Regions from separate parts of the Sporosarcina sp. NPDC096371 genome, predicted to be linked through region 3. Evidence: riboswitches for the same ligand, from Rfam matches in the RefSeq annotation. Region 3 holds a riboswitch; each other region holds the start of a gene.
The links. A riboswitch is a leader RNA that binds a small molecule or an ion and turns the genes downstream of it on or off. The one in region 3 is predicted to bind thiamine pyrophosphate.

Region 1 (3,106 bases), on a different contig from region 3:
CCGGTATCGACGATATTAAGAACTTCTGGGCTAGTACAGGTACGAAAGGCGTTACCGGTATGTACCAAGCAGGTTTCTTCCCAATTATGATGTTTGGATTACCAGCGGCAGCTCTTGCCATGTATCATACTGCTAAAACAAAACGTAAAAAACAAGCTGCTTCTTTAATGTTAGCTGCAGGATTTGCGTCATTCTTCACAGGTGTTACGGAACCACTTGAATTCGCATTTATGTTCCTAGCACCAGCTCTTTATGTTGTCCACGCTGCTTTAACAGGTCTATCTCTATTTGTCGCAGCATCATTCCACTGGACAGCAGGATTTGGATTTAGTGCTGGATTGGTAGACTTTGTATTAAGTTTAAAAATACCTATCGCCAATCTACCACTTATGTTACTTGTTCAAGGTCTAGTATTTGCAGTCATCTACTACGTCCTATTCCGTTTCTTGATTGTCAAATTCAACCTGAAAACTCCAGGTCGTGAAGATGATGAGGATATCCAAGACGACAACGGAGCAGTTGCTTCAGCAGGAGGAAATAAATTCTCTGGTATGGCAGCAACAATTTATGATGGTTTAGGCGGAGACGCAAACGTCACTTCTGTTGATCACTGTGCAACACGCTTACGTATCGAAGTAAAAGATATGAAGAAAGTCGATCAAAAGAAGATTAAAAGCACTGGCGTACCCGGCATCAATGTTGTCGGATCACAAAGTATTCAAGTTATTGTCGGAACAAGCGTACAGTTTGTTGCTGACGAAATTAAGAAAATTAGAAAGTAATAAACCTCTGAAATTTTTAAAAGCAGAAAAACCAGGCTCCTATGCCTGGTTTTTCCTTTTATGGTATATTTCTTGTCGCTACTGGATAAACTATAATTACAGAGACGCGGCACTCCTCTGTCCCGCGTAAATGGGCACTTTCGGCGCAGAGAGTGAAAAATAATCATACGCCCCATCCGACTAGGGATTTACCTAGTAGTGCCGTATTTACATAAGTGTTTACACCAAAACGGATTGTCCTATTGCTGGGACAATCCGTTTTGGTATTCAGCTGACGCCACCTATTATTCAAAAAAGAATGATTCATTTATTTTGATGAGATAGACTTTCAATGCTTTTACATTTATATCACCTTCGATTACCTCTTCTTCATCACTAACCACCTCAAATGGAAGCCTAATGTAAAAATCTTATATTACACTAAACTTCATTTGTGCCGATTGCTAATCAAGCCAAGTATAGAAGAGCATTCCATCTCTATTATTTGAATTGCTGATTTGCTCACGTCTGTTCAACACTACTCTTTGAAAAAAGGTCGTAAAGTTTTCCAGTAAGATTTCATTGGCTAGTTGAAATGGACCAAGTGTTATTTGCTGTTTTTTTAGCTAAATCTTGCATACTTCCGCCAATGAATAGAGGGTCTACAACTATTTCTTCAAGGGAATGAAAAAATTCATTTTTATCCATAGTATCTCCTTTTACAAACAGCCTTTTATCTATCCTATTTAACCACTCGTTGTTCAACTAATCTGCCAGTAAGTGTAACAACTGTTCCAGCATCTGTACAAGCCATTTATTCTGCCCGCTTGACGCATTCACCCGAATGTGGCAGAGTAGTAGATGTACTAATCATAAAAAATTCATACAGTTACAATTATGTGGGGGTACCAGTCGAGCTGGTTGAGATATACTTAGAAAGTATAGACCCTTAGAACCTGATCTGGTTAAGGCCAGCGGAGGGAACATATTCATTAGCTATGCCTATGTTTATGCGTTCTTCGGTTGCCCGGAGGACGCATTTTTGCGTTCTAGGCAATCGTTCTCTCGTAATTGCGTTGAATTTAAAGGGAGGAACAAGATTGAGAAAAGCTTTGTTGTTCATCATGCTCAGCGTCCTATTACTATCGGCATGTAGTACCAATAATGGAAATGAGTCTAAAAAAGAAGGCGAATTGGAGAAGATTCAATTTGTACTCGATTGGACGCCAAATACAAACCATACAGGCCTGTACGTAGCACAGGAAAAAGGTTTTTTTAAAGAACAAGGCCTTGATGTGGAAATTATACTCCCGGGCGAGGCAGGTGCTGACAAGCTCGTTGCAGCAGGTAAAGCCCAATTTGGTATCGGCGCACAAGAATCCCTAACAGAAGCACGTGCCGCAGACATACCACTCGTTTCTATCGCAGCAATTCTCCAACATAATACGTCGGGATTTGCGTCTTTGAAAAAAGCGGGTATTGAATCCCCAAAAGATTATGAAGGAAAAACGTATGGAGGTTGGGGTGCCCCCGTCGAGCAGGCCGTTATCACTTCACTAATGGAAAAAGAACAAGCAGATGCTAAAAAAGTGGACCACATCAACATCGGTAGTTCAGACTTTTTCACGGCAGTTGAACGTGATATTGACTTCGCATGGATTTACTATGGTTGGACAGGGATTGAGGCCGAACTGCGTGGCATCGACTTAAATATGCAATATCTAAAAGACTTCTCCGATAAACTCGACTATTACACACCTGTCATTACGACCAATGAAAAAATGATTAAGAACAATCCGGACACAGTCCGTGCTTTTGTCAAAGCCGTTGCGAAAGGCTATGACTTCTCCATTAGCAATCCAGATGAGGCAGCATCGATTTTAATGAAGGCTGTTCCTGACCTTGACGAAGAACTTGTCAAAGCGAGTCAGCAATGGATTTCATCTAAATATCAAGACGATGCACCTCGTTGGGGTGAACAAAAGATTGAGATTTGGCAAGACTATGCAGACTGGATGACAGAAAACGACTTACTTGACGGTGATTTTATCGCTAAAGATGCATTTACCAATGAATTTCTACCCAAATAAGGAGGAACAACAATGACAAACGCGCTTGTTAGTATTCAAATCATACCGAAAATGCCCAATGGAGAAGATGTGATTCCCTTGGTGGATGCCGCCATTGCAGTCATTGACGAAGCTGGCGTCCCTTATCAAGTATCACCACTGGAAACGACAATGGAAGGTGATTTAACAGAACTCCTGGAAATTGTGCAAAAAATGAATGAGCGGATGATAGAAAAAGGCTCGCTCAGCATCATTTCTCAAGTGAAAATATTTTAT
Region 2 (3,106 bases), on a different contig from region 3:
TCAGATACCCACTTTCCACCAAGCCCCGCAATAAGCGCTCCACTTATGACACGTAGTCCAAACATTAAAGCTAAATAAGTAGGAGAGAGCGCCGCATAACCTGAAACCAAAAAGCCAAATGCAAAGCTGAACACTGCTGAACCGACACCTGCAAGAATAAGCACCCATGTATTGAACCGTTTATAACCTGTCGCAGCGAATGCAGCTTCTGCTCCTAATCCTTGGATAAGACCACTCAAAATAAGTCGGGGGCCAACCGCATTGCCAATCATTACTTCAATGGCGGCAGCTACGGTTTCAGATAAGACGGCCGCACCTGGTTTGCGAATGATGTACATACAGATAATTGACACGATAAACCAAATGCCGAAGATCCATTCATAAGCAATAGGGCCGATAAAACCCGCCCAAATATTGCCGACATGAACGAATAGTAAATAGACGACAGCAAACACAACAGCCAACACCGACATCAGCACAACTTCTTTCAGCTTCCAAGACTTCAACATATCAGGCATCCCCTTTATGCGAAGGACTATTGATGCTCATATTGACCGTCATGACGAGATGCCGATGTTCTGTAGTACGTGCTTTGGAAAATGCCTCTTCCAAGAATGCAAAAACTTCATGAATATCCCCGTGTAAGCCGCTAGCATAATGCATACTCGTATTAAAAACACCCTGTTCCTTAGCGCGCTCTACTTCCTTGTAAATGACCGACATATAATCTGGATTGTTCATGGGATACAAAGCAAACTGTGAGGATACATATTGCCGTAAATCTTTCACCAGTGGTTCATTTAACCGAATATCCTCTTTTTCTAAATAAACATCCCCCGCAGAATCGCCAGGGCACCCAACTGAAAAAGTCCCGTTAAAGGCGACATGTGCCCCCGTTTTTGCAGCATGTAGCACAATGGCTTTGGCCGTATCGAAAATATGAATCTCTTTGCCGCGCATCACCGTACTGACGTCATCGGTATGCATCCATACATTGGATGTATCTGCCTCTGATAATGCCCCTTTAATGATGGCTACAAAATTGTCCGCCATTGGATGAAGCGAGAAGCGTAATCCAATAATCGGGCTCGTTCCACAAGAAAATGCTGTTTCCATAACCGTTTCCCCCTATTTTTCTCCACAAAAAAAGCCACATCCGTGAAGATGCAGCCCTCTTGCGCATAGGGAACCTACGGCAAAAGTAACCGCACTTCCCCACGCCAGTATTACCTGGTTCGAGTTATAAGGGATCGAAGCAAAAGCTCTCATCTCAGCCGAAAATAGGCACCCCTAGTGCAGACAACGTATGTGATTTTGAATGTAAAGTACATATTCTGCCGAATTGTCTCCAGCGCATTCAGTGTAAAGGAAGGATTGAATTTTGTAAACTATTAACTTTAAATAGATTTTTTATAGGGGGTCAATCCGTCGATCGTATACTTCCCGTACTCAACTTGCAAAGTCCCGTTCTTCGGTACAAATGCAAGGGAGGGATTTAATGATTGGATCGTTTCAATCACTTTGTTTTGATCGATACTTGTATCTAGTTCATGTTCATGATTGGCAAATCCGAAAAAGAAAGGAGTTGACTCGAATAGTCTGTTGGCTAAGGATACTATATAATCGGTCATTTCCTCGTTGTGATGCCTGTCCGTATCCTGGCCCAATATCATTAACGGGATATCAACCTGTAGTCCAAAATAGCCTTTTCCGAACGCCCAACTGACTAGTATGGATGGTTCTCCTAAGTCTGATTTCAGTTTGATTAGTGGATACTGTTTGTCATGAAAATCATGCATATTTTTATCAATGAGTATCGTTTCATCCAACTGCCCGTCATAGTAAGAACATGTCTGAACTTCACCGATATAACGAATTAAATAATCAACCGTTTCTTAACTATTATTTACGTTATCAAATAGGAAATTGACAATAATGTTTCCACCTACACTCATAATCATTCCCTTTCCAGCTTTAGTAGCTGCTCTTTCATTTCTAAACCACCCCTATAACCCGTCAACTTCCCACTTTTTGCGATGACACGATGACAAGGAACCGTGATTAAGACTGGATTGGCGCCAATCGCAGTCCCGACGGCACGGACCGCGTTTGGTTTTTGAATTTGTTCGGCAATCTCCGTATAGGAAACTGTCTGGCCGTAGGGGATATTTTGCAACGTTTTCCAGACGGCTTGTTGAAATACTGTCCCATGGAGATCCATTGGTAATGTGAACTCTTTACGTCTGCCTTCCAAGTAATCAATTAATTCTATTGCATAAGGTTTTAATCTATTCTCATCTTCCGACAGTACATAAGTAGGGAGCCGTTTTTTCACCCATATGGCAAGCTCTTCGAAGGTAGCGCGTTGTGTACCAACATAACAAAGTCCTTTTGGTGTTGCTGCAATATATATGGTCCATGATTCGTGTGTAAGTAGCATCCAATACACGAAATCCTCACTATTTTTTATCATTTGTTTGTACCTCCATTTGATACTGTTTAGGTGTTTGCCCCGTTCGATTTTTGAATAAAGTGATGAAATAAGGCGTATTAGGAAGACCAACAGTGAAACCAACTTCCGCAATAGATTTACGATTTGTAGAGAGTTCTTTCATCGCATGTGTAATGCGTACTCTTTGGATATATTCGGCGGGTGTTATCCCGGAAACTCTCTTAAAGGTTCTTTGTAAATGATAGGGACTTCCATGACACATGTCTGCTAATATTTCCAACGACAATGGCTCGTGATAATGTGCATGTATAAATTCTTTGATTTGTTCTGTCCATTCCTCATCTGGCAAATCTAGCCCGCCAGGCTTACAACGTTTACAAGGACGAAAACCTTCGGATATGGCCTCATCCACATCGTTGAAAATACGGACGTTCTCTTTTTTAGGATCCCTCGATTTACAAGAGGGGCGGCAACAGATACCCGTTGATGTTACTGCGTAAATAAAAATAGCATCATATGACTGGTCATTTTGCGTAATTGCTTGCCATCGTTCATCAGTCAATTGCAAGACGTCTTCAGTGTTACTCATGGAATCACCTCATTTTTTTGCTAATAAGTATTTATTGGGATGTAAGAGCAAGATAACGAAATTTT
Region 3 (3,106 bases):
CGCTATCTGAACCCGCCACTGTCATAGCCACATAGGTCATGTTGTCAGCCTCCCAAGATAAAGTGCATTCAAAAGTTGTACAGCAAAATCGCCAGGGCCCGCTGCCTTTTCAGCAGCCAGTTCGCCCACCTTTTTATAAAAAGTCAATGCAGTTGCCACGGCTTCTAACTCGTTTTCATGCTCCACCGCTAAAAATGCTCCCGCGACTGCACTCAGTAGACAGCCTGCGCCGGTTATTTTGGACAGTAGGGGATGCCCCCCTGTAATCGAAATCGTTTTGTTGCCGTCGGTCACAATATCGACTGCGCCGGTAACAGCGACGATGCAGTGATACCTCACGGCAACTTCCTCTGCCAGTGCTTTTACATCCACATCGCCTTGGCCCGCATCGACGCCTTTCGATTGCCATTTCACGCCTGCGATCGCTGCAAGTTCACCCGCATTACAGCGGATAAGGGTTAGAACGACTTCATCCAAAATCTCCAAGACGGACGCCTTGCGAAAAGCGGTCGCGCCCGCACCGACGGGATCAAGGATGACGGGTTTGCCATGTGCATTGGCGCTTTTTCCTGCTAGCAGCATGGCTTTGACGGTATCTTGTTTCAGTGTGCCGATATTCAAAACGGTACAAGACGACACGCTGGCAATTTCGGCGGCTTCTTCTACCGCATCTGCCATGACGGGTGATGCACCAAGCGCCAGTAATCCGTTTGCTTGGAAATTGGCAACGACAATGTTGGTCATGCAATGCACGAGTGGTTGTTCTTCACGTAATTTTTGTAAGAGACCGTCCATTATTGGCTCGCCACCACGTCGTAAGAGTGGATGGCCCAGTCTTGTTTGGTCCAAGCCATTTCCCAGAACTGCCATTCATAATAGCTACTTTTCCGGAAATGTTCTTTCAGTTCATTGCGTCTCTCAGGTGAGACAGCTTCTGCTAATTCATTCATCCGGTAAACTTGTTCTTTTACCAGCGTTTCAAACCACTCAGAACTGTACGTTTGAATCCATTTATCATAAACAGGGTGATTTGGTTTGGCGTCTTTTAGCCGTTCACCAATTTCATAATACAACCAGTAACACGGTAACAATGCGGCGAGGACGTCTGCTAAATCACCTTCGTGTGCTGCACGATACATATGCGAAACGTATTGATAAGCCGTCGGTGCGGGCTGAAATGTTGCACGCTCTTCTTCGGTGATGTCTAACATGCCGAAAAAGGACTCATGCAAGGACATTTCCGCACTACATGTTCGTTCTGCATGTGCCGCAAAACGTTGAGTCGTCTTCAAATCTTTTGCTTTCACAGCACCAAGCGCCTGGATTTTCGCAAAATGTGATAAATAATAAGAATCCTGTTGCACGTAAAATTTGAACACATCTAGTGGCAACGTACCTTCCGCAATGCCTTTGACAAACGGATGGTCAAAGCTCCCTTGCCATAATGCATCACATTCCGACCGTACTTCTTCACAAAATGTCATCCTGTCCACTCCCCATCTCTTTTTTTTGAAAATTAAATACGCCTTGGCGTATTTGCGTCCAGATTTTGAATTGAGCTTGAGGCCTACAGGATGTAGGTCATGCAGTTGTTGCGACAGGAAGTCGCGAACTTAGACTGCCTTCTTAACTCCCCTCAAAATCTGTGACATCCGCCGGCGGCTTTAATTTTATTCAGCGGGGTTTGAATTCCCGCTGAATAAAATTAAAAAAGGCCGCCCCCTAATATAGCTCAGGAAGCGGCCCACGATGGTTTGGTTAATAGAATAACAGCGCGGTCCCACTTCCCTACGCTGGTATGATCCAGATCAGGTTCCAAGGGTCCGCATATCCATATGCGTCTCAGCCTTAATAAGACTCCCCTAGTGGCGATAAACAATTCAATTTTCAACATAACTATAACACAAGTTTGATTATTGGCAAGACTTACATATGCGATGTTTAGTAGTTGGTTAAGAACCGCACACTTGAAATAAGGAGGCGGAACGTAATGTTTTTTGAAATTAAAAACGTTGTGCATCAAGCGGATCTCATTTATTTTTCATGGAATGATGTGGGTGGAATCTACCACGTTTATAAAGATACTGAGCATGTGTACGAAGGGACTGTGCCGGAGTTTAGCGATGGCGATTTTAAGCATGCGAAGCTTTACAACTACGCGATTGAGCGTGTGGAAAACGGGGAAGTGGTCGAGGTAATTGCGCTACAGACCTCAGCGTTTGCGGAGCACAAGAATAAGGATAACCCCCTTCAATCGCTCGTCATGACAACCATCGTTGCAAAGACGCAAATCGCGTTGTCCTGGGAGGAAATGACCGATGTGGAGGAGTATGATGTGTTTCGCAATGATATATATATGACAACAGTGACAACGAATGGCTACATTGATCGAGACTTTTCATTGGATGAAACATACCGATATACCATTCGTTCAAAGCGTCCGCTTTCGAAGTCGGAAGATCGATTTAATATCAGCAAGTCGATGGTCACGACAGTTTTTGGTGTGCTAAATCCTGTTTCATCGAAAGAAGCTGCAGCGGTTGAAGTGTTCTCTGTCATGAAGTGGATTGCGAAACCGCAAGAATTGTTGACGCCTATTCAAGATCGGTTGCGTCGTCCGAATGTGGAGCGCTGGAAATTCCGCTACTCCACATTTTTAGCAGATAAATGGGTCAAGAACCCAAATATATTATCGAAGAATCATTACTTCCAAGGGGATGACAGAGGGTTTGATGTGAATGGGGATAGCTTTCGAACCCGAGTAGATATAGAGCTAGCTTATGATCAAGCGCGAGCACCGCTAACGTTTACGAAGACAGTTGGCCCTTCGATTGCCTATAGCCGATGGAAGCAATGTCGCGGACAAGCCACTGCCTCGCATGAGGGGATACGCTTGAAGAGGTTGGACCATGGATCAGGGGAGTCGGGATTTCACGTCACCCATGCGGTTGGTAATCCGCTAACGACTGCACCCGCAATCGACTATGAAGTCCAAGCGGTTTTGCGGCGGGATGGTACGTTTGACATGACGGGCTATCATGACCAAGCTCCCCATCATGAAATTTATATGGCGCGCGGGGAAGGCGGAAATTGGCTACCCATTCAT

Region 1: it holds a riboswitch for thiamine pyrophosphate, as region 3 does, so the genes downstream of both, ACIQ0H_RS03165 (ABC transporter substrate-binding protein) here and tenA (thiaminase II) in region 3, are expected to answer to the same signal.
Region 2: it holds a riboswitch for thiamine pyrophosphate, as region 3 does, so the genes downstream of both, ACIQ0H_RS05980 (YkoF family thiamine/hydroxymethylpyrimidine-binding protein) here and tenA (thiaminase II) in region 3, are expected to answer to the same signal.

Annotation. Positions count from the first base shown of each region.
Region 1 is NZ_JBIWFE010000001.1:690,694-693,799, reverse strand. Features, by position in the region: gene nagE (N-acetylglucosamine-specific PTS transporter subunit IIBC) at 1-782, shown strand, start outside; gene ACIQ0H_RS03170 (hypothetical protein) at 1,341-1,469, opposite strand; TPP riboswitch at 1,653-1,761, shown strand; gene ACIQ0H_RS03165 (ABC transporter substrate-binding protein) at 1,886-2,851, shown strand; gene ACIQ0H_RS03160 (thiamine-binding protein) at 2,864-3,106, shown strand, end outside.
Region 2 is NZ_JBIWFE010000002.1:6,281-9,386, forward strand. Features, by position in the region: gene ACIQ0H_RS05975 (ECF transporter S component) at 1-509, opposite strand, end outside; gene ACIQ0H_RS05980 (YkoF family thiamine/hydroxymethylpyrimidine-binding protein) at 511-1,116, opposite strand; TPP riboswitch at 1,196-1,302, opposite strand; gene ACIQ0H_RS05985 (hypothetical protein) at 1,398-1,829, opposite strand; gene ACIQ0H_RS05990 (methylated-DNA--[protein]-cysteine S-methyltransferase) at 1,958-2,473, opposite strand; gene ACIQ0H_RS05995 (bifunctional transcriptional activator/DNA repair enzyme AdaA) at 2,460-3,041, opposite strand.
Region 3 is NZ_JBIWFE010000004.1:240,702-243,807, reverse strand. Features, by position in the region: gene thiD (bifunctional hydroxymethylpyrimidine kinase/phosphomethylpyrimidine kinase) at 1-40, opposite strand, end outside; gene thiM (hydroxyethylthiazole kinase) at 37-795, opposite strand; gene tenA (thiaminase II) at 795-1,484, opposite strand; TPP riboswitch at 1,769-1,874, opposite strand; gene ACIQ0H_RS12755 (DUF3238 domain-containing protein) at 1,991-3,106, shown strand, end outside.